DNA from 2 places in the Bacillus sp. OTU2372 genome. Region 1 is predicted to be linked to the other one. Evidence: a T-box and tRNA genes for the amino acid it is inferred to sense, from the RefSeq annotation. Region 1 holds a T-box; the other holds one or more tRNA genes.
The links. The T-box of region 1 lies ahead of proS (proline--tRNA ligase). A T-box ahead of a tRNA ligase gene usually reads a tRNA of that ligase, here a tRNA-Pro.
Positions count from the first base shown of each region.

Region 2: it has a tRNA-Pro gene. The T-box ahead of proS (proline--tRNA ligase) is inferred to sense a tRNA for this amino acid. The anticodon was not compared.

Region 1 is NZ_JASATK010000004.1:221,684-237,162, reverse strand. Features, by position in the region: gene AAHB15_RS10590 (PepSY-associated TM helix domain-containing protein) at 1-197, shown strand, start outside; gene AAHB15_RS10585 (cupredoxin domain-containing protein) at 239-1,132, opposite strand; gene AAHB15_RS10580 (hypothetical protein) at 1,251-1,379, opposite strand; T-box leader at 1,482-1,700, shown strand; gene proS (proline--tRNA ligase) at 1,806-3,236, shown strand; gene AAHB15_RS10570 (GNAT family N-acetyltransferase) at 3,495-4,055, shown strand; gene AAHB15_RS10565 (YdcF family protein) at 4,090-4,680, opposite strand; gene AAHB15_RS10560 (vWA domain-containing protein) at 4,814-5,479, shown strand; gene AAHB15_RS10555 (DegV family protein) at 5,511-6,359, opposite strand; gene hmpA (NO-inducible flavohemoprotein) at 6,579-7,793, shown strand; gene AAHB15_RS10545 (SGNH/GDSL hydrolase family protein) at 7,958-8,734, shown strand; gene AAHB15_RS10540 (ABC transporter ATP-binding protein) at 8,747-9,661, shown strand; gene AAHB15_RS10535 (ABC transporter permease) at 9,654-10,634, shown strand; gene AAHB15_RS10530 (VOC family protein) at 10,784-11,152, shown strand; gene AAHB15_RS10525 (hypothetical protein) at 11,301-11,570, opposite strand; gene AAHB15_RS10520 (NAD(P)/FAD-dependent oxidoreductase) at 11,528-12,058, opposite strand; gene AAHB15_RS10515 (FAD-dependent oxidoreductase) at 12,215-12,529, opposite strand; gene AAHB15_RS10510 (hypothetical protein) at 12,810-13,343, shown strand; gene AAHB15_RS10505 (twin-arginine translocase TatA/TatE family subunit) at 13,652-13,867, opposite strand; gene AAHB15_RS10500 (hypothetical protein) at 13,949-14,533, opposite strand; gene AAHB15_RS10495 (M42 family metallopeptidase) at 14,682-15,479, opposite strand, start outside.
Region 2 is NZ_JASATK010000033.1:94-15,572, reverse strand. Features, by position in the region: gene AAHB15_RS27295 (hypothetical protein) at 1-9, shown strand, start outside; gene AAHB15_RS27290 (DsbA family oxidoreductase) at 74-796, opposite strand; gene AAHB15_RS27285 (hypothetical protein) at 1,002-1,718, shown strand; gene AAHB15_RS27280 (CBS domain-containing protein) at 1,832-2,554, opposite strand; gene AAHB15_RS27275 (deoxyribonuclease IV) at 2,638-3,480, opposite strand; gene dacB (D-alanyl-D-alanine carboxypeptidase/D-alanyl-D-alanine endopeptidase) at 3,574-5,043, opposite strand; gene AAHB15_RS27265 (DEAD/DEAH box helicase) at 5,206-7,782, opposite strand; gene AAHB15_RS27260 (YbxH family protein) at 8,165-8,356, opposite strand; gene ppdK (pyruvate, phosphate dikinase) at 8,466-11,135, opposite strand; gene AAHB15_RS27250 (pyruvate, water dikinase regulatory protein) at 11,138-11,953, opposite strand; gene AAHB15_RS27245 (helix-turn-helix transcriptional regulator) at 11,970-12,617, opposite strand; gene mutM (bifunctional DNA-formamidopyrimidine glycosylase/DNA-(apurinic or apyrimidinic site) lyase) at 12,836-13,645, opposite strand; tRNA gene AAHB15_RS27235 (tRNA-Ile) at 13,777-13,850, opposite strand; tRNA gene AAHB15_RS27230 (tRNA-Gly) at 13,866-13,939, opposite strand; tRNA gene AAHB15_RS27225 (tRNA-Leu) at 13,960-14,044, opposite strand; tRNA gene AAHB15_RS27220 (tRNA-Trp) at 14,069-14,142, opposite strand; tRNA gene AAHB15_RS27215 (tRNA-Tyr) at 14,147-14,231, opposite strand; tRNA gene AAHB15_RS27210 (tRNA-Ser) at 14,246-14,338, opposite strand; tRNA gene AAHB15_RS27205 (tRNA-Met) at 14,366-14,442, opposite strand; tRNA gene AAHB15_RS27200 (tRNA-Ala) at 14,466-14,541, opposite strand; tRNA gene AAHB15_RS27195 (tRNA-Pro) at 14,561-14,637, opposite strand; tRNA gene AAHB15_RS27190 (tRNA-Leu) at 14,677-14,762, opposite strand; tRNA gene AAHB15_RS27185 (tRNA-Gly) at 14,770-14,841, opposite strand; tRNA gene AAHB15_RS27180 (tRNA-Leu) at 14,879-14,963, opposite strand; tRNA gene AAHB15_RS27175 (tRNA-Thr) at 15,063-15,138, opposite strand; tRNA gene AAHB15_RS27170 (tRNA-Val) at 15,298-15,373, opposite strand; rRNA gene rrf (5S ribosomal RNA) at 15,381-15,479, opposite strand, start outside.

The DNA.
Region 1 (15,479 bases):
GACAAACCTCCGCTATGGGCATCATCCGCGGTCTGCATGAAGGCAGAATTGGCAATACCGATATTAAATGGTTAATAGATTTAGTTGCGCTTGCCATGATCGCTTTAACAGGTACGGGAATCTATTTATCCATTAAGGTACTAGGTGCGGAAGCGAAACGAAAGAAACGCCAATCAGATATGTTAATCGAAATTTAATAAACAAAAGCACACGAGTCATGACCCGTGTGCTTTTTGGCTTACTCTACAATGATTTTCCCCGTAAACATTTGCATTCCACAGCTAAACGTATATTCACCTGTTTTATCTGGAGTGAATGAAAGTTTTGTCAATCTAGTTTTAAGGTTAATATTGTTAATGTTGAAATCCGGGATCATAAAGGTGGATAAACAGCTGCTGCTGTCTAATGGGTTCGTAATCTCAAGTTCAACGGGAATGCCTTGTTTGACTCTGATAATGTTCGGCGAATATCCTTTCTCAGTTACAAGCATTTTAATTTTTGGTGCCCTCTCTCCGGACACATCTACTTCAGTTTTGTCAGCCGTTTGACTGTTGGTTTCTTGTGTTGGCTGTGTTTGAGCCGTATCGTATTTACCTGGAATCTTTATCATATCACTGCTGTACATAAATAAGAATAATGAAACAAGGACAATGCCGCCTGCAATAATTGCAAAAGGTGAAAGTTCTTCAGTGTTGATTGAAAATTTGGCGTTCGTTGCCACCTGAATATAAATAATGACAAAGCCGATAATCACAACGTAAAATCCTAATAAGATTCCTAGTAAAATCGTCGGGTTGATATTTTGGAGGAAAAGACCAAGAATAGCCCCGTTTATCCCGCCCATTAACCCAGAAATGGCTCCCATTAATATCGCTAAGATGCCGACCGGATGGCCCGCTAAGAAACCAACCACAAAGCCAATAATTATGCTGATACCTACAGTCAGGAAGGTCTCACCAGATACAATCCCAATGATACTTCCGGCAAGTAAACCCGTGATCACAGCGATTACCATACTAATCAGGATTCCCGGAGTATTATTAAATTTGTTTTTATGAAGGTATACTAGAAAAATAGAATAGCCTGTGCCGATCGCCACAAATGCTGCTGAAATAATCGAAAATATATTCATGTTTCGTCTCCTCTTATGTGCCTTTATAATTAAACAACATAAGAGTATTATAAATTTAAATAATGGTTGGAAATTTGTATATTCCGTGATATATATGAACGTTTTATGACTCTTGGTGCTAGTCTTTGTTTTTATCTAATGTGTTCTTATAGATTCTTTTAAGGGCTTCATTTTGAAGTTTCATGTATTCGAGTAATATTTCTTTTTCTGCTTTTTCTTTTTCAAACTCATCCTTTTCTTTGGTCATGCGGCACCCCTTTTTGTCCTAAATTTGGTTTACTGAGTAAAATAATCCATAAATGATTTGACTTTTATTATAGAGAAATATATAATTTTTTCAAAAATACTAATTGAAACGATGATGGGGATTAGTAAAATGACTTGGTCTTACCAAGAGAGGAAACCAGTGGTGTGAGGTTTCTTAAGACATTCATTTGAACCTGCCTCTGAGTTCTGTATCGGATTATTGTTTGAAGATACATGCGGATAAAATCCGTTATCATGTGAGAGAGTTTAAAGCAATTGCTTTATGAATTTAGGGTGGTACCGCCAGACCTTGGTCCCTTTTTTAGGATCAGGGTCTTTTTGTATTTAAATAAGCGGAAATCCTTGTTTAGCGGCAAAGGCGCTGGACAATTCTTTCTATATTTTAAAAAAATAATGAGGTGTCAAAATGGCAAAAGAATTTGTAAAAGATGTAACCAGCATGGACGAGGATTTCGCCCAGTGGTATACAGATGTTGTCACGAAAGCTGATTTAATTGATTATTCAAGTGTTCGTGGTTCGATGATTATCCGCCCATATGGTTATGCATTATGGGATAATATTAAAAACGAGCTGGACCGACGTATTAAAGAAACAGGGCATGAAAATGTATATATGCCATTATTTATTCCTGAGAGCCTGCTTCAAAAGGAAAAAGACCATGTTGAAGGATTTGCTCCTGAAGTGGCCTGGGTCACTCATGGCGGTTCTGAGCCATTAACAGAACGCTTAGTCGTCCGCCCGACATCAGAGGTATTATTCTGTGAGCATTACAGTAATATCATTCACTCTTATCGTGATTTGCCAAAGTTATATAACCAATGGGCTAACGTAGTCCGTTGGGAAAAAACAACCCGTCCATTCTTACGTACATTGGAGTTTTTATGGCAGGAAGGTCATACTGCCCATGCAACGGATGAAGATGCAATGGAAGAAACGATTAAGATGTTAAATGTCTATGCAGCTATTTGTGAAGAGATTCTTGCTATTCCTGTAGTAAAGGGCCAAAAAACCGAGAAAGAGAAGTTTGCTGGTGCGAAAGCTACTTTTACAATTGAAAGCTTAATGCATGATGGAAAAGCATTACAATCCGGAACTTCCCATCACTTTGGTACAGGGTTTGCTGAAGCGTTTAATATTCAGTACACAGATAAAGAAGGTAAGCTGCAATACGTTCATCAAACTTCATGGGGTTTTACAACCAGAATCATCGGTGCATTAATCATGGTTCACGGCGACGACCGCGGTTTGGTAATACCTCCAAAAGCTGCTCCAACACAGGTCATGATTGTTCCTATTGCGCAGCATAAAGAGGGCGTGCTTGATTTTGCTTATGATTTGAAAAAGTCTCTAGCTTCTGTTGCTCGTGTTGATATTGATGCCAGCGATAAAAAACCAGGCTGGAAGTTCAATGAGTATGAAATGAAAGGGATCCCTGTTCGTCTTGAAGTCGGTCCCAAGGATATTGAAAATAAGCAGGTTGTGTTGGTTCGCAGGGATACCTTAGAAAAGGTTGTTGTTTCTTTAGACGAGTTAGAAACAAAGCTTGTTGAATTGTTAGATGATATTCAATCAAATCTTTATAATAAGGCGTTAAATCATCGTGAAGAAAGAACTTCGGTTGCGACTAATCTAGGGGAGTTAAAAGATACCCTTGAAGCTAAACCAGGGTTCATTAAAGCAATGTGGTGCGGTGATTTAGCCTGTGAAGAAAAGATCAAAGAAGATACTGGCGCAACTTCCCGTTGTATTCCATTTAAGCAGGAAAAAGTCGCTGATAAATGTGTATGCTGCGGTAAAGAAACAGATAAGATGGTTTACTGGGCAAAGGCTTACTAAAAAATATGAAGGCTCTTCCATTATGGGAGGGCCTTTTTTATATAATAGAAAAAAACGGGCATGTGAAGGCATCATGAGTTCATGAGGACAATACAAGAGAAGAAACCGCGCAACCTGTCCTCATGATACTTTTCAAAAAAACTTGGGTCGTAAATCTAGTGAATTTTTTGCAATAGATCTCTCAAATTGACACCTATAAAAAAGGGAAACTAAAGACCTATAGCGAATTTTAATCATTCAGAAGGGAGATGTACCTATATGAAACCAATCTTAATAGATTTTTCAGATGAAATTTATACTGAGAGATTATATATTCGAAAGCCGATGCCCGGAGATGGTAAAAAGGTGTTTGAAGCCATTCAGGCATCTTTAAATGAGCTAAAGCGATGGATGCCATGGGCCAATAGGGAGCAAACCGAGCAAGAGGTCGAGGCCAATATGCGTGATGCACATGCGAAATTTTTAACCAGAGAGGATCTTAGACTTCATATATTCAATCGGGAAACCGGTGAATTTATCGGGGCTTCCGGTTTGCATCGGATGAACTGGGAAGTACCAAAGTTTGAAATTGGCTACTGGATTAATACAAGCCTTAGCGGAAATGGGTATATTACAGAAGCAGCTGAGGCAATCACAGAATTTGCCTTTCAGGAACTAAACGCAAAACGCGTAGAAATCCGTTGTGATAGTAAAAATACCAAAAGCCGAGCAATTCCTGAGAAATTAGGTTTTACATTAGAAGGGATACTAAAAAATGACGGAATTTCTGCAGATCGACAAGAACTCCGCGATACTTGTATCTATGCAAAAATCAAATAATAAACAAAAAACTCGACACCGTCGAGTTTTTTTACTAGAAACCGATTATATATCTCTCTATATAGAATTTTGTAATCGCTAAATATTCACGTGAGTAGGACTTTATTACTGCTGACCAAGGAGTCTTAGCAGATAGACCCTCCACACGTAAACCTTGGTAATAAGCAATAGAAAGAGCGCGATATAAATGGAAAGTGTTCGTTACAACTACGCCTTGTTCAGCATTAGGAGGAATGAATTCCTTCGAGAACTCAATATTTTCATATGTATCCGTAGAGCGCTCTTCTAATAGAATACGAGATTCGTTAATACCTTGACTTACTAACTCCCTTTTAATTGCCTCCGCTTCAGATATATCTTCGCCTGGACCTTTGCCCCCTGAAGCAATCACAAGTGTATCAGTATTTTCCTTTAAGTACTTTGCTGCAGCATCGATCCTACTAGCTAATACCTTAGATGGTTCCTTACCTTTAACCCTTGCTCCAAGGACAATTAAATAATCGGCGTTTTTAGGAGTAATTAAATGACTATATTGACTAATTATAATTTGTAATATGGCAACATATATCAGCCCCATTACAACAAAGGAACTTATAATCCATTGTAATCTTTTGTTTTTCCTCATCAGTTCAAATCCATTCCAAATTTATATGACTATATTATATTAAATAATCTAACATATTTTTGAAATGAAGTATAATATTAGAAGATGTTGATATTCTACGAATGGCACCATAAAGAAATGGGAGGAATATAAAATGTCATCCATTAGTTTATTGAAACAAAAAGCAGGAATTGTTTTAGAAAAAAAGAAGCTTACAAATGTCGTTGCTAGAGTTGGATTAGTGTTGGATATTTCAGGGTCTATGAGAGGGTTATATAAAAATGGTACTGTACAAAGGGTAGTGGAGCGAATCCTTGCTGTTGCCAGTCAATTTGATGATGATGGTACTTTAGATGTTTGGGTATATGATAATGCATTTTCCCGATTAAAATCAGTTACCGAGCAGGACTTCGTCAATTATGTTGAAGAGTATATTTTAAACAACGACCTGATACATAAATTTGGTAGAAACGATGAGCCTCCTGTCATGGAAGATGTAATTAAAAAATATACGATTGAATCACCTTCCTCGGATCCTGCTTTTATCGTTTTCATAAACGATGGAGGATGTAAAAGAACAATTAAGAAACCAGTAGTTAAATCATCGACTAAGCCAATCTTCTGGCAATTTGTCGGCATTGGGGATTCAAATTTTGAGGTACTTGAAAAATTGGATATAATGGAAGGCCGCTTTGTAGATAATGCCAACTTTTTTCATATAAAAGAGTTTGAAAAAACAACAGATGAGGAATTGTATAACCAGTTGCTAAATGAATTTCCGGGATGGGTAACCGAAGCGAAAACAAAAGGCATTTTATAGAAGGAAAAAAGGACTGATGAGAATCAGTCCTTTATTCACATACCCAAGAAAGCCCGATTGTCCCAACGCCAGTATGGACACCCGCAACGGTGATAAGCATCAAAACCTCTGTTTCAATACCAGGGAAGTTTTCGTTAATGTAATTTTCAATCTCTGCAGCTTTTTTCGGATCGTTCGCATGAACAACCGCGACCTTTTTGACTGTTTTTGTTTCAAGATCTTCTTTTAATTTAGATGCCAGCCAGAATATCGCTTTTTTATCGGTACGAACTTTGTCTTTAATCTGTGCAGCACCGTCTTCAATGGCCAAAATCGGTTTTATATTAAAAAGAGAGGCCAAGATTTTTTGGCCGCCAGACACCCGTCCACTTTTATGAAGCTGATCCAAATTCGATGGAACTAAATATAATCGAGTATTGCTGCGTAAAGCATTTAGCTGTTCAACCACTTCCTCGGCATCCACACCCTGCTCCACAAGCTCGATCCCTTTTTTTATTAAAAAAGAAAGTGGATAGGAACCAATTTTAGAATCGATTGCAAATAACTTGAAATCTTCCATATTAGCGGCCATGACGGAGGACTGATAGGTCCCTGTTAAAGTACTAGAGGCATGTATGGCGATTCCAAAATCATATTCTTCTTTCAATTTTTTATAAAGTTCAACAAAGTCGTTAATGGAAGGTTGAGACGACTGAAACTTTCCTTCCTCGTTTTTCATCCGCTCATAAAATTCTTGTTCCGTTATATCAATCGTTTCTTTATAAAATTCATCGTTAATGACAACGTGTAAGGGAATGACATATATATGATGTTTCTCAATAAATTCTTTGCTAAGAGAAGCAGTTGTGTCTGTAATCCATGCGATTATTGCTTTACTCATATCTTTTCCTCCGGTAAATACTTTCAATATAGTTAACATTACTATACTGAAAACAGTTTCACTAGTTATATTTGTCATATTAAACTTTGAACAATTTGTGAAAATTTATAGAAGTTATTATTTAAAAATATAAAAGTGTGATTTGAATCACTTATATGAGATGATTTATTTTATATAATCACTATGGATATAGTGATAACTAAATAAGGAGTGTTTCATTTGTTAGATCAAAAAACAATCGATATTATCAAATCAACAGTACCGGTATTAGAAAAACATGGAGAAACCATAACAACCCGCTTTTATCAATTAATGTTTGGAAACCACCCAGAATTATTAAATATCTTCAATCATGCAAATCAAAAACAGGGTAGACAGCAAAAGGCATTAGCTGGAACGGTATATGCCGCTGCCATGTATATTGATAACCTTGCAGCAATCCTGCCAGTAGTTAAACAAATCGCACATAAACATAGAAGTCTTGGAATTAAGCCAGAGCATTATCCGATTGTCGGAAAACACCTATTAATGGCTATTAAGGATGTATTGGGTGATGCAGCGACAGATGAAATTATCGATGCTTGGGCACAAGCTTACAATTTAATTGCTGACGCCTTTATCAGTGTGGAAGCGGAAATGTATGATGAAGCTACACATCAACAAGGGGGCTGGAGCGGCTTCCGGAATTTTGTTGTTGACCGTAAAGTAACCGAAAGTGACGTTATTACATCTTTCTATTTAAAACCTGAAGATAAACGCGAAATCGCCGGTTTCATCCCTGGTCAGTATATTAGTATTAAACTAGATATAGACGGTGAGAAGTTTACTCACATCCGTCAATATAGTCTTTCAGATGCCCCTGGCAAAGATTATTACCGCATCAGTATTAAAAAAGAGGCTGGAACAGCAAACCCGGATGGAATGGTGTCTAATTACTTGCATGACAAGGTGAGCGAAGGAGACATTCTTAAAGTCAGTGCACCTGCAGGTGATTTTATTCTTGATACCAACAAGACGACTCCTGTTGTGTTATTAAGTGGTGGGGTCGGCTTAACACCAATGATGAGTATGTTGAAAACAGTTGTAGAAGTGCAGCCTGGACGTCAGGTAACGTTTGTCCATGCAGCAGCAAATAGCAATGTTCATGCCCTAGGCGATGAAGTTAAAGAATTATCTGATCTCGATTATGTGAATTCATACGTTTTTTATGATGCACCTACAGATGAGGACCGTTTAAACAAAAGGTTTGATGTTGAAGGTTATGTCACTCGTGAGTGGCTAAAGGATAATGTATTGATTGAGGAAGCAGCCTTTTATTTCTGTGGACCAGTGCCTTTTATGAAAGCCATCAACCGTTCTTTAAAAGAATTAGGTGTCAATGAAGGCAGAATTCACTTTGAGTTCTTTGGACCAATGGGGAATTTAGAAGAATAGTAAATGGATTAGCCGGTTTCCAATTTGGAAATCGGCTTATTTTTTGTTTAATATTTAAAAAAATGAATTTAATGTTTTTTTAATCTAAGACACCTATGTCAAAAGTTTGATTCGGACCACAACTGTGATTTAATAAAAGAAAAAGGGCAGAAAGGGTTTTAAGTATGGGTAAGAATACCATCCGTACCATCACGGCCATTGGGGGATTGTTTTTACTCCTCTGGGTGATTGGACTTGGCTGGGCAGTAGGGCAATATTATGCAGACCAGCCGGACAAGGTTCCTGTGACAAATACCGTTAGCAAAAAAGTGGAAAACAAAAAGGGTCTCACGATAGTCGCTTTAGGTGACTCGTTAACGAGGGGAACAGGGGATGAGACCGGAAAAGGGTATGTCGGAGATCTGACCGATGAAATCAAAGAAAAAACAAAAAAGCCGGTCCAGCTTACCAATTTAGGCATCAATGGGCAAACATCAGACCAGCTTCGTAAACAGGTTCAACAAACAGAAGTGGCTCGTCAAATCAAAAAGGCGGACATGGTGTTAGTAACCATTGGCGGAAATGATTTGTTCCGGGGAGGTCAAGGCCTAACCGATTATTCATCAAAAAATATAGCTGCCATCGAAAAAAAATATCTGGAGAACCTAAAGTTTATTCTTGAGCAGATTCGCAAGAACAACAAAACAGCCAATGTTTTTTTCATTGGATTATACAATCCGTTTATAGAATTAGATCAGGGAAAAGAAATGTCAAAAGTTGTTCGTCATTGGAATTATGACAGTGCCGAGGTAAGTGCAGCATTCTCGAAAGTCGTATTTGTACCAACATTTGATTTATTTGAATTAAAAGTGAATGATTATTTATATTCAGACAAGTTTCATCCGAACTCAAAAGGGTATCGTTTAATTGCAGAACGTGTAGCCTCACTGCTTACCTGGTAAGGAGAAGAATGAATGGAGAAAAAAATTACCTTAGCTGTAGAAAATTTAAAAAAAGTCATTGGAAAAAGAGAAATTATTAAGGGCTTGACATTTGATCTGCGAGAAGGGGAAGTATTTGGGTTCTTGGGACCAAATGGTGCCGGAAAAACAACAACAATCCGAATGTTGGTTGGGCTTATCAAACCGACGGATGGGAACATCCATATCTGCGGATACAATGTAACGGATCAATTTCAAAAGGCGATGAGAAACCTTGGCTGTATTGTCGAAAATCCGGAATTATATCCTTACTTATCAGGCTATAACAACCTGCTCCACTTTGCCCGTATGCTTGATGGAATAGGGGAAGAACGTATTAAAGAGGTCACTGAGCTAGTCGGATTGACGGATCGAATCCATGATAAAGTGAAAACTTATTCGTTAGGAATGAGGCAGCGTTTGGGGATTGCCCAAGCCCTTTTAGGCCGGCCCAAGGTATTAATACTCGATGAACCGACAAATGGGCTAGACCCAGCAGGAATTCGGGAGATGCGCCAATTTATTCGCTTTCTAGCGGAGCAGGAAGGGTTAAGCGTCCTTGTATCGAGCCACTTATTAAGTGAAATTCAATTATTGTGCGATCGGGTCGCTATTATTTCAAAAGGAACGATTATTAAAATTGATACAGTAGAGCAGCTCCTTGCGAATCGTGAACGGGCCGTCTGGCGGTTATTTCCGCTTGAAAAAGGGGAACAGGTATTAAGTACTTTAACTACAATTGAAGTTAGTGATGATGGGACGTTTTTAACGGAATATGATGAACAAAAAATACCGGTATGGAATAAGGAGCTTGTTTCGGCAGGAGTGTCCGTCACGGAAATTAATCGAAAAATGCCTGTGTTGGAAGATTTATTCCTCGAACTAACGGGGGGGGACTCGATTGAGTAAATTAATCCAAAATGAAATGATGAAGCTGATCGCTAAAAAGAGGTTAGTGGTCATTGCATTAATAATCGGTGTCCTTGTCATGTTGTTTACATATGCGCAATATAAGCAAGTCCAGACACAGCGCGAAAAATTAGGAACAAGTGATTGGCGTACGATACTACAACAGCAGATTGTCGATACGACCAACCGTTTAAGCAGCAGCCGATTATCAGACGAATGGAAAAAGCAGCTGCAAATCTCATTGCAGCAGCAGCAATATTATTTGGATCATGATATCAACCCATCAGAGCCTGGTGCACCTACGTTCATGCGCATCTTTTTAGAAAACTCAATTGATTTATTTATCCCTTTGATGGTCATGGTTATTGCCAGTGATTTAGTTTCCTCGGAACACAGTCTTGGTTCGATTAAGCTGCTGCTGACTAGGCCGGTCAAAAGGTGGAAGGTGCTATTAAGTAAATATATCACGCTATGTTTAGCAGTATCGTTAATTATTGCGATAACTGGGATCCTCTCCTATCTCATTTCTGGATTGGTCTTTGGATATAAGGGGTGGGGTGCGCCAATCTTAACGGGGTTTAATGTAACGGACACGGGATTAAATACTACAGATGTAAAACTTCTCAGCCTATGGAAGTTTCTATTGATGGATTTTGGATTAGTTTGGTTTGTTGCTATTGTCGTCGGCACCTTATCGTTTATGCTATCAGTACTAATCCGGAGCACCGCCGCCGGAATGGGGGTTATGCTGGCTGCACTGATCTCTGGAGCGATTTTAAGTAACATGGTATCCTCCTGGGAATCGGCCAAATACCTTTTTATGGTGAATTTACGGTTAACCGATTACATGAAGGGAACCGCTCCACCAATTGAGGGAATGGATCTTTCCTTTTCCTTGATGGTCCTACTGATTTGGTGGGCCGTGGCATTAGTAGTTTCCTTCGTGGTCTTTACAAAAAAAGATGTTTATTAAAATAAGAAGCTATTCCTATCCTGGGAATAGCTTTTTTTATTGCGCTTTTTGCATATTTCCGTCAATTTAAAGTAGCGTAACTTAAAATTTGATAGAATATTATTAATTTTATAAAATGGTGATGAAAGATGAGAAACGGAGGGGTCTAAATGTCATTTGCAATAAAAAAGATCGATCATGTGCAGCTTGCCGGTCCAAAAGGGTGCGAAGATGCCGCAAGAGGATTTTTTTCAGGCATCCTTGGATTAACAGAGGTTGAAAAACCGGAAGAGTTAAAAAAACGCGGCGGAGTGTGGTTTGAGTTTGGAACTTTTCAACTGCATATTGGCATTGAAGATCCATTCTCACCAGCTAGAAAGGCTCATCCAGCATTAATCGTTGAAAATATCGAGGGACTAAAAAAACATCTAAAAGAACATGAAATTGCTTTTACAGAGGATGATAGCCTCCCAGGAGCTAGTAGAATCCATGTATTTGATCCTTTTGGTAATCGTCTTGAATTCCTTGAATGGGAATAAAGGTAATCCTGCAAAATAAAACAGCCCCATCCCCAATATGTAGGGATGGGGCTGTCTACCTTACGATCGGGGGATTTAAGGCATTCATTTTGGGAGCCATTAGCCAATGGCAGGGAGGAGGGGGATCCTCTGCTTGGAAAACAAGATTTTAATTTATTTTACTTTTTGCTGCTGTTTTCAACGGTACACGGTTAACTCCAAAATGCTGCTTGATGATTAAGGATGGACCGCCAAGATAAAAGAGATAACGAGCTTCAATGACTAGTTTCATAAAGGCTCCAATTAACCCGGATAAGCGGACACTTCCAACCTTGCCGACACCGCTTTTAAGTCCAATGGATGCAACTGAACCCTTATGGTGGTACTCAAAAGCCTTTAAGGATTCACCTGAATAGAAGCGATAATATTTTTCGCACATACAGGCGCTTGTTGGAGTGCAACTTGGGCAGTTGGTGCCAACGCATTCTTTTCATCTTTCATAAATAGGGAGCAATCTCCAAGGCTAAAGACATTCTTCATGTTTTTAACACGAAGATAAGAATCAACCGCAATTTTTCCTCTTTCAATTGGCAAACTCCAATGATGAACAATGGTATTTCCTTTTACACCACAGGACCAAATTAAGGTCCGAGTTGGAATATCGCAATTAGGATCTATGACAACCTTTTTGGGTGTACATTCAAGAATCTTTCTGCCAGTGATCAGTTCGATATTCATTTTTTCCAAGACCTCAGTTGTATACTCAATCGATTGTTTAGGGAAGAAAGGAATGACTGATGGCGCGGCCTCAATGGCAACAATTTTAACCTTTTCAAATGGAATATTGTGTTCCTTGCATAGTTTTGGAAGTCCACAGCAAACTCTCCAAGCATTTCGACGCCAGTAAAACCGCCGCCAGCAAGACAAAGGTTAAGCGGGAAGGATCTTGATCTTGTTTATACAAGTTAAATTGTTTAATAATTTGATTATAAATAGCTTTTGAACTTCTAAAACTTCTTATTTCGAAGGCATTTTCCTTAATACCAGGTGTCCCGTATGTTTCAACCTCAAATCCTAACGCGATTAATAGATAATCATATGGAACTGTGTCGCCGCCTGCAAGGAGCACTTCTTTTTTTGAATGTCGACAGATGATACTGTAGCTTGTAAAAAGTGTGTTTTACTGGAATTAATTAGTTCAGGGATGGACATAGCAATTTGGCGATCGGCTGCTGTTCCTGCTACTGTTTTATGAAGCTGAGTAGTAATGTAGTGATATTCATGCTTATTAATCAGGGTAACATCTGCTTCTTCTGATTTTAGTAGTTTCTCAAGACTTTTACTTGTGATGATTCCGCCATATCCGGCACCTAAGATTACAATTTTTGGCTTATTCATTGAACTTCCCACTCCAAACCCATTTATTTATCTATTGTCTATTTATCAATTTGTGAAATTGTTCACATTATAACATTAAAAAAATAGAGCAAAGCTCTCTTTCTAAAAAATGTGAAATGTTTCACATTTAATTTATGATTATAGAATACGCTAACCTTTTTGATTTCACAAGTGTTTGTTACCTAAAAATATGTCAAATTGGTAAATTTTTTTTGACAAATGGGGCATAATAATTCCATGCTTTAAGAAAATTTTTAAGACAGTTGGAAGGAGAGTTGTTATGAAGTTTAGAGGATTAGTTTTAACATTTGCAATATTAGTAATGCCTACTGTTGCACTAGCTAATACGTTCCCTGAGGAAAAACCGTGTGATTGCAAGGAAGGAAAACGCCACCATATGACCCATAAAGATTGGCAGGCGATGATGGCGGAAAGAGAGCAAAAGCTTCTTGCATGGGTTAGCCAATATACCCCTGAAAAAAAGGCCGAATGGACGAGGGTTCTTGAGGAAAAGAAAAATCTTCGCAACCAATGGATGAGCCCTGAAAATTCCGCCAAACGTCAGCAATGGAAAAAAGAAAGAATAGCGAAAATGGAAGCTCTGAAGAAGCAATTTGAATCGGGAAAGATTACAAAAGAGGAGTTTATTAAACAATCACATGGCGGGAAAGAAATGGGCCACTGGAAAACCTTCCATGAGCTAAGAATAGCTGTTGATAAAAAGGATAGCAAACAAGCAGCCATTCTTTTAAATCAACTGTTAGAACAAACCAAACAGCATAATCAGCTAATGAAAGAAAAACTGGCAAAGTAAAAAACGTTCAGGAGCATCTTTGGGTAAAAGTGTTCAAAAGTCAATTTCCTAATTGGAATTAACTTCTCTTCTTTATAGGTACTAATATCGTCGTTCTAAGGAAAAATAAATTAAAGATGGCAATTCCATGGAGGATGATACAAATGAAAAGAAAAACATTGATGATGACAACCATTGGTTTAGGAGCAGCATATTTGCTGCGCAATCCCGATTCTAGAAAAAAATTAATCAATCAATTCCAAACGATGACAAAAAGAAGGTAACACACGAGGCACCCCCTTAGAATGGGGATGCCTCATGTTTATTCCTTACTTCTTTAAATTGATTTGGTCTTTTTTTGCCTCGATAATATCCTCTTTAATTTCTTCTTTTATATCATCAGCAATTCCTTCAGTTGCCTTTTTGAATTCGCGAATCGATTTCCCAAATGCACGTCCGATTTCAGGAAGTTTGTTTGGACCAAAGATAACTAAAGCCACAATTAGAATTAAGATTAATCCGGGTACACCAATATTAGAAAACATTTCTTCATCTCCTAGTGATGAGTTATAACCAATTTAACGTTATTATAACGTTTTTTCTCCTATAGTACTAGTGAAGAATGGTTAAGAGAAGTTAGCATGGATGAAAAATAAAATCAAAAAAGTGATGGCAAGTTTGAAATGCCAATTGCGATCCTTTCTTTTAAAGCGCATAAGACCCATAAACATTAGAGGAAGTAGAACAAGGACTGTCACAATTCCGGAAATATAAGTAAAATCCAGCTTAAATCCACGCAAAATAGCCATATAAACATGGAGAAAAACGATACCAGTTGACAGTAATGCAATAGGAACATGCCATTTACGAACCAGTTTACCGATAAATTGTAATCCCGTTTTTAACTCAATTGTTCCCCATTTAATCCCTTTTATCTGTTTACTTTTTAATAAAAGAAAAACTGGATAAATAGAGAGCGCAGTATAGAAACCTATTTGTGCAATGGAACCTAACTGCTTAAATGTTCCCTTGTAGTGTCGAAAATCTTGGGTCATTAGCTGTTGCCGATTGAAATAAACAAACAACACTTCAACCAAAATTAGACCAATCGTTATCATTAAAAATAGATTGATTCTTCGCCTATCTTTTGGATTAGCAATTAAATTTGCAAATAAGCCGTATTTTCTCTGCGGAAGGGAACCTTGTTTCATGTATTTCACACCTTCATCCAACTTTACTTTGATTATAAATGACAAAAAGGAAAAGTGTTTAATTTTAAGGGGATTTTAATGAAAGGAATGGTTGTAAGCATCAGCCGGTGGAATGATTGCCGGCTGATGTTTTATGTTTATGCCAACATTAAATTACTAATTTAGATTGAACGTAATAGTATAAAAGCTTGGCTGTATTTTCAATTGAAGATACATGTGTTCGTTCAAACGCATGGGATGAATCAATTCCCGGTCCAATTAAGCCATGGACAATATCATGGCCTGAACGAATTGCTGCAGAAGCATCTGATCCATAGAAGGGATAAATGTCGAGTTTATAGCCAATTTTATTTTCTTCGGCAAGACGAACTAATTGTTTGCGTAATTCATAGTGATAGGGACCACTAGAATCCTTTACACAAATAGAAACCGTATATTCATCTGTAGTCTGGCCGTCACCCATTGCTCCCATATCGACAGCTAAATATTCGACTGTTTCAGGTGTAATATTGGAATTTCCACCATAGCCAATTTCCTCATTGTTAGATATTAAGAAATGAGTCGTATACGGTAGCGTAATTCCTTCACTTTTGATTTTTTTGATCAATTGAAGAAGGATGCCTACACTTGCCTTGTCATCCAAATGTCGGGATTTGATATAGCCGCTCTGGGTAAGTTCTACACGGGGGTCAAACGAAACGAAATCACCAACTTCAATTCCAAGTGCCCGTACTTCATCTGCTGTATGTACTTTTTCATCAATGCGTATTTCGATATTATCTTGATTTCTCTCAAGCTTTCCTGCGTCTTTATAAACATGGACAGAAGTTTGGTGCATGAGGATCGTTCCGGTATATTTCTTGCCATTCTGTGTTTCAATTTGGCAGTATTCACCCTCGATCGAGTTATATCTGAAACCGCCAATAAGGTCAATTTTTAATCTTCC
Region 2 (15,479 bases), on a different contig from region 1:
ACGTGGTAATCCAATAAAAATGGGAAAGGATCTAATGGGCCTTTCCCATTTTTATTATAACCTTATACCCCATCTAGTCTTTTTCAGGAATTATACAGTTTCCATCCGTACAGCTGACATCCTGCTCGGTTGACAGATCCTGAAACATCGGTTTAGGTGCTTCTTCCTCCCAAACCTTGTGTAAGGCACCCATGAATGTTTCCAGTGGTTGTGCGCCAGATATGGCATACTTTGAGTTAATGATAAAATACGGTACCCCGCCAATTTGGTATTGCTGGGCTATTGCCTCGTCAGCACGGACTTCATTGGCAAAAGCGGTTTTGTCATGAAGGATATTTAATACCTCTTGGCGGTTTAATCCTGAGGCTTCAGCAATGTCTGCCAATGTGTCAAAATCCCCAATATTTTTTGCCTCAGTAAAATAAGCCTGCAATAAATTTTCAGAAACGACCGCAGCTTTCCCTTTCGTTTTAGCAAACTTCGCTAAGCGGTGGGCATCAAATGTATTGGTTGGCTTCATACCATCAAAATTATACGTTAAACCGACAGTTGCGGCTTGGTTTCCAACATTTTGATTGGCTTGTTTTGCCTGTTCAACACTCATTCGATACTTATTAGCCAATACCTCATGAATACTTTCCCCATTATATGTAGGGGAATTAGGATCTAGTTCGAAGGCCTTGAATTCTACCTCAACCTGCTCTTTATGTGGAAATTGTTCTAACGCCAGTTCTAAGCGGCGTTTTCCAATATAACAAAACGGACAAACATAGTCAGACCAAACTTCAATTTTCATATTTACACCTCGTTATTCATTGGTAAGTTACTACATAGTATCATAAAGAAGTTAAAAACCAATACAATGTGCTCATCGAAGTTTACTAAAGGTTTATTTCTTTTCTCTTGGATAGTGATTTCCTCCATAATAATGTAAATATAAACATAAATAGTTGATGGTTGGAAATAATAACCCCGATAACCTTGAGAGGATGGGATGTTTGATGTCGTTAGAATGGTTTGACAGAGTATGTGCTGAATTGCAAGATCACCTAGAGTCAATTTGTGAAGAATATGATCAAGTTGGTCAAATGACCATTGAAAGAGCTGCCAAACATCCAAGGATTGAGTTCTTTGTAGACACTGCAGATGTTGATACAGAAGAGCTCGATCGTGATTTTTTCTGCACACTTTTCTTTGATCCGCAGAATGAAGAGTTTTACGTCGATAGCTTCGATGTTGACAGCGGACACACGGCGAAAATCATCCTTTCAGATATTGAGGAGATTATCGATGAAGTGCATGCAAGCCTCCATGACTACATCAATGGCGATGACCATTATACTGATGATGGGGTCTATCTTCAGTCAGAAGAAGTATTTGATGAGGAAGACTGCGAGACCACTGAAGACGACATAGACGAAGAATATTATGAAGCGGAACAAATTAATGAAGATGATATTTTTGAGGAAATTGACGTTGACTGGTCCACACCTGAAGTGACTGCTTTCAAGCACGAAGACGAAGTGGAGGTAACTTATCAGTTTGGGGTTGTGCAGGAAACTGGTGATGGTGTGCTAAAACGAGTTAACCGTATTTGGACCACTGATGATGAATTGATCAAGGACGAATCCCACTTTATTTTTAGCAAAGAAGAAGCGTCTACCATAATTGCCATGATTGCCAGCCACATGGACCAATTAAGCGAGTTTGACTTTTAATTAAATAACCTAAAACGCATGGTGATTTGCCATGCGTTTTTTTATCGTTAAACCATATAGAAAGGGCTTGGGGTTGGTCGAGTCTAAATAATGGACTTCCGCCTTCCCCAAGTTTAATCAATTGTATAATCAATTTGAATCAGATCCCAGGCAGTGATGATCCCTAAGGGAACTTCATCCATTTTTCCGTTTTCAGTTATGATCACGCCTTCGATTTTACGTTTCTTTTTATGGGCTTTTTCAAAAATATTTTCTATTTCAAAAATATTCAAATCTTTCGCAACAATCTCAAGCGAATGTTCTTTTTCAAACTCCATGATGTCAGCAACAAGAATATTTGATAGATTTACCATGCCGTTTTCCATATTCTGCACCATCCATTTCATGATGGTGCCAGCAGTCAAAAGGCCGATACAATTATTATTTTTATAGATTGGGAATTTAGAATAACCGTACTTCTTAATCGCATCCATCACATGTAAGATGCTGTCCAGATGGTCAAAATAAACAACCTTTTTGGTAGCGATGCTTAGGGCGTAATTAGGGCGGTTTAACACATCGGCAATTTTTTCAATATGATGAACATCCTTGGCATTCGGCTCAGCAATATAAAATCCCACCTCCATTTTTTCATGGACGATCGCATTTCTCAGCCTCGCATATTGCTCTAAATCTTTTTTAAACGTATCGATAATTTGATATTTTTTTGCCCCAACTTTCACTAATACTACGAATCTCTCATCATTTATTTGAACGATAGCCCTTAAGGCATCATGAACCTGATTGAAGGCTACCTCAAAACGCTCTGACAAAAGTTGTCCCTGCTTTTTATACATATTTCCCTACTCCCTCAATACAAAGGCTATTATATATATTCATTATTTTAATAGTAAAATTAATACTTAAAATTTTCAAGAAACTACTTTTCCCATTTTTGTTTCAGCATTTTGATTTCCTCTTTGTGGCTAACCCCCTCATCATCAGGTGTTTCTAAGATTAACGGGATTCCTGCCAAAACAGGTGACTTAACAAGTTGTTCCAACTGTTCCGCGTTGATATATCCATTGCTGTTATTAAAAATATTGGCATGACGGTCCTTCTTGGAGCCTGTTGGATATTTGGAATTATTCAAGTGAATTGCTTTTAAATGTTCCCAATACCCTAAGCCTTCACCCTTTTCAATTAACTCCTCGGTATTTTCCCCATTCCAAAGACTACTTGCATACGCATGACAAGTGTCCAAGCAAAAGCCTAATTTCTCAGGATACTCAAGTAAATTTCGAATCTGGACGAGTTCTTCGATGGTTGTGCCAAGTGCTCCCTTCGTCCCTGCATTATTTTCTATTAGAATTAAAGAGCTGCCGTTCCACTGGCTAAGAACACTGTTAAGTATGTCTAACATTAAATGATAACTAGCAAGCGGATCTATTTTACTGATTTGACTGCCATAATGGACAACTACCCCAATCGAACCGCAGGCGTCCGTTATTTCTAAATCATTAAGAAGAGAGGCAATCGTTAGATCATGTTTGTCTTTTGAGGGGGTGATACTCGTAGAATACGGGGTATGGGCAACCGAACAAAGCTGATGGTCTAAACAGAAATCCTTACAGCTTTTCGCATCTTCTTGATCGAAATCCTTGATTGTCAGGCTTCTTGGGTTTTTCGGAAAATATTGAAAAGCGGATGCCTGATTAGCAACCGCTCTTTTTGCAGCACCTAAATATCCATCTTTAATGCTAACATGACTGCCGAAAATCATAAGTTATTCCCTTCCCATCCGTACACTATAATAAGGGATATTTTTTGCACCAGCTGCGCTTTCTATACGATAGAAGGTTATTGATTTTTTAAATTATTGATTAGCTAAAATAGTCACTAGGGTATCCTCAATTTTTTTCCCTTTTGTTTCATCCAGCATGTTATTTAGCAGGATGGAAAATATCATGGTTTGCCCACTTTTCGTATTCACATATCCAGATAAGGAAGTAACGGTTGAAATGGTACCTGTCTTTGCTTTTACCTTTCCTGCCGTACTCGGACCCTTCATGCGTTTTCTTAACGAACCACCAACCATTTTTTCAGGATTACCTGCGACTGGAAGTGCATGTAAATAGACTGGAAACCATTTTTCCTTCTGGACTGAAAATAAAGCTAAAGAAAGTTGATTGGCGGGAATACAATCAACGTGTGAGATGCCGGACCCATCCCTTATCACCATCGTATTCGGGTTTATCCCTAACTCTGCCACTTCTGATTTCAAAACCGCTAACCCCTTTTCCCAGCTGCCTTCTCCTTCTTTCACCATACCCATTTCCTTGATTAACATTTCGGCGTGGACATTATTACTGAGTTTCATAAATGGAACAAGCAATTCCGATAAAGGCATAGATTGATGTTTGGTTAATAGTTTTGCCTGTTCTGGGACTGTACCTGTTTTAATTTTTCCTGTAACAGTAATCCCATGATCAGCTAATGCTTGTCTAAAAAGTGTTGCCGCAAAACGGGTTGGCTCCCAAACCCCAATCCATTCCTTTACTGCTTTAGTTTTGAGTGGAAGAGTTCCTTCGATTGTTACTGTATTTTTCGAATGTTCCCGTTCAATCTTCATCTTTTTTTTTCCATCTTCAGCTAGTGTTACGGTTCGGTTAATAATTTTTACGTAATTACTTTGCGGGGTAACCGTTACTTTAGCCTTTTCGCCGATTTTCGATCCGGGTTTCACCTTTATCTTAATGGAGCCTGAGTCGTAGTCTTTTGTTGGAGAGACCGTTAGAGCGGAAATTTGGGCACCGTAGTAGGTTGATTCGTCACTCCATGGCATATCGAGTGAATAGCGAACATGATCGTAACGGGAATCATCAGCTACCAAATTTCCTTTTATTTTTTTTACACCGAGTTTTTCAATCGCCATTGCCATATTGTCAAAATCATCTTTAAGTAATGTCGGGTCGCCATTTCCTTTTAAATATAGATTTCCATGAATGGTTTTCTTGATTTCCTTTGCATCTGTCTGTACTTCTGTGGCAAAGGTATAGTTTTCACCCAGTACCTTGAGAGCTGCGGCAGCTGTCAATAGTTTCATGTTAGAAGCAGGCCGTAGGCGGACATCACCTTGGTAATCATATAGGATTGTACCGTTTGCGGCAGACCTGACACTTATTCCGGCAATGGCCCCTTGTAAGACCGGATCTTTCATAATGATTTGATTAAGTTGCTGAGACATATTTCCATAACCAGACATTGCCTTCACCTGTGTGTAGGGGGTTATGGAAATAACCATCGTTGTTAATATAATCACAGTATTTTTAACTAATCTAATCAAACCAAATTCCAGCCTTCCTTTTTTTTATGAGTGTATCCCTTTCTTTACAGATTATTGCAAATTAAACCCGAGCTCAAAAAGAACTCAGGTTCATCGCCCTGTACTGATTAATTTAGCGTCTAGTTATTTCATTAATTCACAGTCTATTTACGTTATCATGATTTAATAGTCATCACCATATCGATATCGTTTATACTTGGCTGCATGACAAGCATCACAGGTTGGAAAGCTATGATCCCATGGCAGCTTTTTACCGCAGGTTTTGCACTTTTTAACAAACTTTCTTATATCCGTTTTAAGCCGATCTTGGACCCGGTCACTCACTTCCTCACGAAGACGTTCCCAATAAATCGCTTCTGTTCGCTGACCTAACCTATATAAAAATAACAAGTGCAACCCAATTGCTTTATAGCTTAATTCCAAATCTTCCAAGCTTCTCTCCCTTACACCTGGCTCCGGGAGCTCTCTTCCTTCAATGAGGGCGTACATTGTATCTTCCCATTGTCTGGTTAACAATGATTCATTTTTTGAAAAAGGCAGGTGTAAAAATCCATATAAGTCCATTAATGAAAGCCGAGCTTCCACTTCAGTCCCAGCAACCAGATGATATAGAGACTTTTCTTCTGACAATGAGGCCTTTTTCGTTCCCTTTGGACTTTCAAATTTATCCCATAGTTCAAAAAATGTTCCCAAGTCATGATAATAACGTTGAAAGCGTTCAAAAACAGAATTGGTTGGAGCGATGGCAAAGGTATGAACCGGTTCATCTTCCTGCTCCAATAAATTTCGCATTTTCTTAATATCACTCGTGAAAGCGACTTTGCCGACATCATAAATCCCTTTCCGACCTGCACGACCGGCAATTTGCTTCACTTCTTGTGAAGTTAACAGCCTTCTTCTTGTGCCATCAAACTTGTCATTTTCCAGAAAAACAATTCGGCGGATTGGCAGATTTAATCCCATTCCTATGGCATCTGTCGCGACAATCACCTTGGTCTTTCCTGTATTAAACTGCTCAATCTGTTTTTTCCTCGTTTCTGGAGGCATACTCCCGTAAATCATGCTGACGGAATGGCCATCATTTTGCAGCCTTGAGGCCGTTTCAAGCACGCGTCTTCTTGAAAAACAGATCAGGGCATCACCTTTTTTAACGTGTTTGATGTTAAACTCTTTCTTTTCCACTTCCAGCGGTGTGTCGCGGCTATATTCATGAATTTCAATATTAGCATCACCTAATAATTGCAGTACCATGGTTCTGGCATTACGGCTGCCAATGATATGGACCTCCGCTGCATTTGCCTTGGTGATCGCTTTATACCAGGCAAAACCGCGGTCCTTGTCTGTTAACATTTGTGCTTCGTCAATAACCACAACCTCGTAATACTCTTTTTCATGAAACATTTCGACGGTACACGAGATATGCTCGGCACCGGCAACAATTTTTTCTTCTTCTCCTGTTTTTAATGAACAAGGTATTCCTTCAGCATTTAATTTGTCGTAAACCTCGAGCGCTAATAAGCGAAGCGGTGCTAAATATAAACCATTGGCCGCCTCCTTCATTTTTTCAAGCGCATGATGGGTTTTTCCGGTATTAGTTTCGCCAATATGCAGAACATAGCGGACATTCATCCTTAACGAAGGGTCATACTCTTCCCCAAAAATATCCCGCATCATCCGTTCTTCTGCCTCTTTTTTGCGCTGCAATTCTTCCTGCTCCGCTTTTTTCTTTACTTCCCGTTCCTCGTAATCCTTCTCAAAAATTTCCCAATGAATCTTCTCGTCGAACGGAATCTCTGCTAATTTTAATAAATCTATAAGATATTCCTGCTGAATATCTTCAATAAAATAACTCTCTACATCGTATAAAGGCTGTGCGATGCTTCCTTTAACAAAGGATGCTGATAATTTTTCATGAAAGGTTTCATAAAAATCTTCCTTAAGTTCCTCCGGAAGTTGTTCCAGTACTTTCTGTGGTATTAGGTCTGATAAATAATCGGAAATTAGGCTTTCATAGACAAAAAAATACGTTTGATATTCATAGAAGCTCCTTCCCCAATGCAAGGTTTTATGAATATCTCCTGTTAGCTCCTCAAAAAAGGTGGCAACTGTTGTATAGGAAGACGGATTAAATGCACCCTGGTCGACCAATTTTTCTTCAAGGGCAAAGGTATCAACCGATTGGAACTTTACATTATTTTTTATGTCAGCATCGAGCTGTTTGGCTGCAAAGTATCGAACATATAAATAAAAGAGCTCGTATTGATCTTCCAAGATACCAACAGCTACATCTTCTATTTCCGTCTGAATCGAGTGCTTCCGAGCTTCTAGTTTTTTCTGCTCCTCCCGCTTTACGAAGTTCTCCTTGGCAACATGATAGCGGTGAGTCCACTTTTCCTTCTGAGCTTCAAATTGTTTTCGAAGCCATTCCATAGCATTAAAAGGTAAATAGGTTCTCATTTCATCACGAAAAAGTTTATTGAGGAGCTTCCGATCAATGCCTTGAACTTCAAATCCTTGTTCACTTAAAAATTGCTTTTTTTCGTTCTTAGGCACATCGTTTGTTACTTTGTTCAACCAGACATTTACCCATATTTGCTCACTATAATGACCACGATCAACTAAATACTGTTCGAAAGATGGCAGAGACTCTTTGGTTTCAAGGTATCGATCGATATCTTCATAGATTTTGACTTTTGTCTGTTCAATCGCTTGAGGGTAAATAGATGTTAATTTATTCATTCTCATCCCTCCTAGAAAATTTGATTTTCCTTTTTTCTCAAAGTTATGTATAATGTGAGTATAGATTATCGTATAGTAAAAAAGACCGAGCATGACGACAAATACGGCTCGGTCATGCAATAGCTGCTTTCCTTTTTGGGGATCGGCGTTACGGACCATAATCCACCGCTTCTGCTTGCCGGCTCAAGGGTGGATTATTTTTTTTTGTGGAAGGACAGAATCGTGACAATGAGACTAGCAAACGATAAGCTAAACATCAATGCCTGAAAAACTGTCAAAAGCATCACCCCCTTTCTATTAGGAGATGTGCCGTCCACCCTTGAGAAAACTATGCTATTGCATGTTCATTATAGCATTAATCAAATTATCGAACAAGCGTTCTTTAAATATTATGTTTATTACAATATGCATCCACTAATTCCTCGATTTGATCCAGTTCAGGATATTTTCCGGAAAACTGAAATTGGATTTCTTCAATAAAGCTCTCTCGATTATACACATGAATCGCTCCATTTTGTTGGATGACACTATATTCTGGTACAAATCGGTATCCACTTCGTTCAATTGCCCCCATACTAATCCCCTTTTACATTTTTTTATAGTATTTGCTGAAAACAATGATATCATCCTTGAGCAAAAGAAAGAGGATGGTGCACGACACACACATCCCCTTCCTTATTCTATTAAGCCGTCGTATATACCTCTTTTTTATTTAGATCATGACGAATGGTTGCCTGTGCGGCAGCTAAGCGGGCAAGCGGCACACGATATGGCGAGCAGCTGACATAATCTAGACCCGTTCTGTAACAGAAATCAATCGAACTTTTCTCTCCGCCATGCTCTCCGCATATCCCTGTTTTTAAGGACGGTTTGGTCGCACGGCCAAGCTTCACACCTGTTTCTACCAATTTGCCAACCCCATCTTGGTCAAGTACAGCAAATGGATTATCCGGCAGTACTTTAGTTTCAATATACGCTTGCAGGAATTTGCCTTCTGCATCATCACGGCTGTATCCAAACGTGGTTTGCGTTAAATCATTGGTTCCGAAAGAGAAGAAGTCTGCTTCCTCTGCAATTTGATCCGCAGTTAGGGCGGCACGTGGAATTTCAATCATCGTACCAATTGTATAATTAAAACACTTACCGGTTTCTTGCTGAACAACAACTGCAGCATCAATCACTAATTGACGCATTTGCTTTAACTCGTTTACATGACCAACTAGTGGTATCATAATTTCAGGCTGCACTTCCAGCCCTTTTTCAGCTAATTTTGCTGCAGCATAAAAGATGGCTTTTGCCTGCATTTCATAAATTTCAGGATAGATCATTCCAAGACGGCAGCCGCGGTGGCCGAGCATTGGATTAAATTCATCTAATTGACGCACCTTTTTAAGCAATTGTTCTTTCTTCTTTAAGTCTGCTGATTGAGGATCTGTCAATTGAAGCTTTGTCACTTCTACTAACAGTTCCTCTTTATCTGGTAAAAATTCATGAAGGGGCGGATCTAGTAAACGAATGGTTACCGGGAAACCTTGCATGGCTTCGAATATCCCTTCAAAATCGCCTTGCTGCATTGGTAACAATTGGCCTAATGCATCCATTCTTTCATTGTAATTTTCCGCTAAAATCATTTTTTGGACGATAGGAATCCGCTTCAAATCCATAAACATATGCTCCGTACGGCATAGGCCAATACCACCAGCACCAAATTCAAAGGATTTCTTTGCATCTTCCGGATTATCTGCATTCGCACGAACGCCAATTTTCCGCTCCTGGTCAGCCCAAGCTAAAAGGAGTTGGAATTCATCAGAAAGTTCTGGGTCAATCATTGGTATTTCACCAAGCATAATTTCCCCTGTGGAACCATCGATGGTAATAATATCACCATAATTTACTACCGTTTCTCCTATGGTAAATTGTTTTGCTCGTAAATCTATTTTTAACGACTCACATCCACAGATACAAGCTTTCCCCATTCCGCGTGCAACAACTGCAGCGTGGCTGGTCATTCCTCCGCGGCTAGTTAAGATCGCTTGCGCGGCGACGATACCGTGAATATCGTCAGGCGTTGTTTCAGGTCTAACGAGGATCACTTTTCTTCCATCATTTCCTAAACTTTCGGCTTCATCTGCGTCGAATACTACCTGACCTGTCGCTGCTCCCGGTGATGCCGGCAATCCCTTAGCTAAAATATTTTTTTGAAATTTGTCATCAATCCGGCGGTGGAGTAGTTGATTCAATTGGTCAGGGTCTACTCGCAACAAGGCCGTCTTTTTATCAATAATTCCTTCTTGAACCATCTCAACAGCAATTCGAATCGCTGCTTGCGCTGTTCGTTTCCCATTACGGGTTTGCAGGATGAAAAGCTTGCCGCGTTCTACCGTGAATTCGATGTCTTGCATTTCCTGATAATGCTGTTCAAGAATTTTACATGTATCCGTAAATTGCTTAAATACTACCGGCATTTCTTCCTTTAATGTTGCGATGGGCTGTGGTGTCCGAATACCAGCAACAACATCTTCTCCTTGGGCGTTTATTAAGTATTCTCCGTACAGTACATGCTCGCCTGTTGAAGGATTTCGTGTAAAAGCAACACCAGTTCCAGAATCATTGCCCATATTGCCAAACACCATACTTTGAATATTAACGGCTGTTCCAAGGTGGTCTGGGATTTTATTCAGGCGGCGATAGACGATGGCGCGCTGATTGTTCCATGAATTAAAGACAGCGTTAATCGCAAGAAAAAGCTGTTGTTTTGGGTCCTGTGGGAAATTTTTTCTTGTATGCTTTTTGACAATGGCCTTATAGCCAATAATTACTTCCTGCCAATCTTCTGCAGACATTTCTGGATCTGTACTATACCCTTTCTCTTCACGTGTTTCTTCTAGGTATTGCTCGAAATAAAATGTATCGATTTCTAAGACTACATTACTAAACATCTGAATGAAACGGCGGTACGAATCATAAGCAAAACGAGGATTATTGGTTAATGTTGCTAAACCGGCTACCGTTTCGTCGTTCATTCCGAGGTTTAAGATAGTGTCCATCATACCTGGCATGGAAAAAACAGAGCCAGATCGGACTGAAACTAATAAAGGGTTTCCTGAGTCACCCAGTTTTTTTCCCATTTTTTCCTCTAAGCGGCTAAGTGCTTCCAGTGTTTGTTGCTCCACTTCTAGTGGAATGGTTTTGCTAGATTCATAGTAAGCATTACAAGCCTGAGTCGTTATGGTAAAACCAAATGGCACTGGCAGGCCAATTCTAGTCATTTCTGCAAGATTTGCCCCTTTACCCCCAAGTAAATCTCTCATATTTCCTTTTCCCTCATGAAATAAGTAAACAAATTTCTCCATCTCTAAAAGCTCCTCTCTTTTTTTAATATATCTAGTATTAAGCCTGCTGTTTCTTCTACTGCTTTATTTGAGACATCAATAACAGGGCATCCTACCCGCTTCATGATTTTTTCTGCATGGTCTAGTTCCTTTAGTATTCTCTCAAAGCTGGCATAGTTAGCACGTGAAGCTAACCCCAACGCTCTCAAACGTTCTTTGCGGATTTCATTTAACTTATCAGGTGAAATAATAAGCCCGATGCAATTCTTCCTTGGTATTTGAAATAACTCCTCCGGAGGCTGAACTTCCGGGACGAGCGGAACATTGGCCACCTTATACCGCTTGTGCGCCAAATACATCGATAGCGGCGTTTTGGAGGTGCGCGACACACCTATCAGAACGATATCTGCCTTTGTTATGCCTCTTGGGTCACGGCCATCATCATACTTAACGGCAAATTCAATCGCTTCTATTTTTCGAAAGTATTCCTCATCAAGTTTTCTCATTAGTCCTGGCCGGTGATGAGGTTCCTTATTAAATTTGGTTTCGAAAGCGTTCATCAATGGACTTAGTAGATCAACTGCCATGATGCCTTCTTCAGCTGCCCGGCGGTCTAAATAATCTTTTAAGGTTGGTATAACAATCGTATAAGCAATTATTGAATTAGCCTTAATCGCTAATAGAATGACATCCTCTATATCTTCAAAATCTTCCACGTAGGAATTACGACGAATATCAACTTGGCCCCCATTAAATTGGGTTGCAACTGCTTTTACAACAAACCCAGCCGTTTCCCCAACTGAGTCGGAAACCACATAGACCACTTCTTTTTCTGCCAAAATTACTGCCACTCCCTTAGTCTGATTTTTCATCCATCATTTCTAAATATGCCTTTGTGATCGTTGTTTTCGTAATTCGCCCCACTAGCAAATATGTATTCTTTTGTTCGTCGGCTTCTCGTACAACAGGAAGCGAATCAATATGATTTTGGATCATTTTTTTTGCTGCCTCGAGTAAGGTTTCTTCCGGATAAATGGTAATAATATTTGGCATTCTCGTCATAATGACGCTGACTGGTAACTCCGAAAGATTTTGATTACCTAATGATGCTCTGAGCAAATCCTTTCTAGAAATGACCCCAGCTAGATGCCCATCAGAATCAACCGCGTAAAGTGTGCCGACATCCTCTAAAAATAGTTGGACAATGGCATCGTATACGGAGGTTGATTTACCAACTACAATAGGGTGCGCTTTATAATTATTGACACTATGATGCAGGACTTTCTCCGCTTGGCGCTTAACCTTAAATTTGTCATTATAAAAATAACCGACACGCGGCCTTGCATCGATATTGCCTGACATGGTCAAGATGGCTAAGTCCGGTCTTAATGCTGCTCTTGATAATGACAACTTGTCTGCAATCTCTTTTCCTGTGATTGGTCCATTTTGTTTTACAATCTCCAAGATTTCGTCCTGACGCTTTGAAAGTTTTATCTTCACCACCCCCTTTATCCTATTAACATAATATAATATATGTAATTACTTTAAATGTGTTATACTTATTTTTATTTAGTATATAACATTTAAGTGTAAAGGGAAATAGGTATTTGTTAAAAAAAACACAATTACACCTTTGACGCCAAAATAAAAAAGGCACAAGCGATTATAAGTTAAATCGTTTGTGCCCTTTTTTGTGTATTCCTAATACGGTAAGGAGTTTTTTAGCTCTGGCAATTAGGACAATAATAAGTTTTTCTAGAGGAAATCACCTCGATAACAATAGTTGCGCCACACCGATAGCATGGTTGACCTTCGCGGTTATAAACCTGGCAACGATTATTAAACCCACCGGTTAACGTGTCTCCCTTAAAGATTGGATTATCCATATACCCACCGTGCTTAATCCCATCTTGAAGAACATTTTTCATTGAATCATAAAGTCTGCTTCGGTCACTATCATTAATGTCGTCAATATCCTTGGTCGGTTTGATCCCAGCCTGAAAGCATATCTCTGCAGAGTAGCAATTCCCGATACCAGCAATAAATGATTGATCGAGTAAAGTAGTTTTTAAACGGCCATGTTTTGAAGCTATTCTTTTTAAAAATTCATTTACGGTAAATTCAGGATTCAATGGCTCTGGCCCTAAGTCCGACAGCTTTTCCTCTGTTTGAGTTTGATTATATAAATGCAAATATCCTAACCGTAGACCTATAAAATAAAGATGATTTTGTCCAAATGATAGTCGGACCTGTATTGTTCTGTTTGGTTTTTCCGATTCAGTCCCGAAAAACATCCATCCACCCAGCATTAAGTGTAATAAAAGTGTTTGCTCATTTTTCAGCTGGAATAGGAGATGCTTTCCTCGACGTTTGATATCGACGATTTGCTGGTGCTGAACCGTTTTTTTGAAGAGGTCAGGATTGATATTAATGGATTTATCACGGTTTATTTGAACATCTGTTACAACTTGATTCGCAATTTTGTCTTTTAACAGGTTTTTATAGTTCTCCATTTCCGGAAGCTCAGGCATATCGGTCTCCTCCCACAATCCATTTTCCTAGTATCGTTCCCCGTAACAAAAAAGAAAATGAAGTATAAATGTTTATAGACACAAAAAATACCGAACAGGATCCTGTTCGGTATGATTCATTCATTTTTTAATGGGCCTAAATGGACTCGAACCATCGACCTCACGCTTATCAGGCGTGCGCTCTAACCAGCTGAGCTATAGGCCCATAATTTAAAACTTATGGAGCGGGTGATGGGAATCGAACCCACTACATCAGCTTGGAAGGCTGAGGTTTTACCAGTAAACTACACCCGCATCAGAATAAATATTCTAGTTGGTACCGATGGTCGGGGTCGAACCGACACTCCTCACGGAACACGATTTTGAGTCGTGCGCGTCTGCCAATTCCGCCACATCGGCATGTGTTAATAATCAAAAAAATTATGGCAGGGGCAGTAGGAATCGAACCCACACTGAAGGTTTTGGAGACCTTAGTTCTACCTTTAAACTATGCCCCTAAAGTGGTGGAGGGGGACGGTTTCGAACCGCCGAACCCTGAGGGAGCGGATTTACAGTCCGCCGCGTTTAGCCACTTCGCTACCCCTCCAATGAATATAAAAATGGCGGAGGAAGAGGGATTCGAACCCCCGCGCGGTTTAACCCGCCTGTCGGTTTTCAAGACCGATCCCTTCAGCCGGACTTGGGTATTCCTCCATTTTTAGTAAACCATATTTATACTAATGGTAGCGGCGGAGGGGATCGAACCCCCGACCTTACGGGTATGAACCGTACGCTCTAGCCAGCTGAGCTACACCGCCATTATATTATTTTAAGAAGTAATTGGTGGAGTCTAGGGGGATCGAACCCCTGACCTCCTGCGTGCAAAGCAGGCGCTCTCCCAGCTGAGCTAAGACCCCATTTTCTATAAGAACTTCATGGTCGGGAAGACAGGATTCGAACCTGCGACCCCTTGGTCCCAAACCAAGTGCTCTACCAAGCTGAGCTACTTCCCGAAATATGAAAGTTATTTTGCTTTCGCAAAAAAACTTTGATGCCGAGGACCGGAATCGAACCGGTACGGTAGTCACCTACCGCAGGATTTTAAGTCCTGTGCGTCTGCCAGTTCCGCCACCCCGGCAAAAGAGAGCGGAAGACGGGATTCGAACCCGCGACCCCCACCTTGGCAAGGTGGTGTTCTACCACTGAACTACTTCCGCATATATATGATAAGTTATTTTACTTCGTAAAAAAACTTGGTGCGGGTGAAGGGAGTCGAACCCCCACGCCTTGCGGCGCCAGATCCTAAGTCTGGTGCGTCTGCCAATTCCGCCACACCCGCATTTTCAGTTTAGTAAAAAATAACTAGTTTAATATGCTTAAATTCCCTTCGGGATTTCGCGTATGCATCCTCAGATGTAACTCGAAGAAGTAAGAAGCATGGTGCCGGCGAGAGGACTTGAACCCCCAACCTACTGATTACAAGTCAGTTGCTCTACCAATTGAGCTACCCCGGCGTAAAGTTTGGAAAATATTAAATTCATATACGCTGTCTTGTTAACGTCATCCTGACCTCAGAAAGATTATTCAAGTAGCAGCTCGGTCAGTATGCTGAAGTTCATTCAGGAAGCTTATTCGGTCGTGCTCTACCAATTGAGCTACACCGGCAAGGTATATGGTGGAGGATGACGGGATCGAACCGCCGACCCTCTGCTTGTAAGGCAGATGCTCTCCCAGCTGAGCTAATCCTCCATATAAAGCCTGGCAACGTCCTACTCTCACAGGGACAAAGTCCCAACTACCATCGGCGCTGAGAAGCTTAACTTCCGTGTTCGATATGGGAACGGGTGTGACCTTC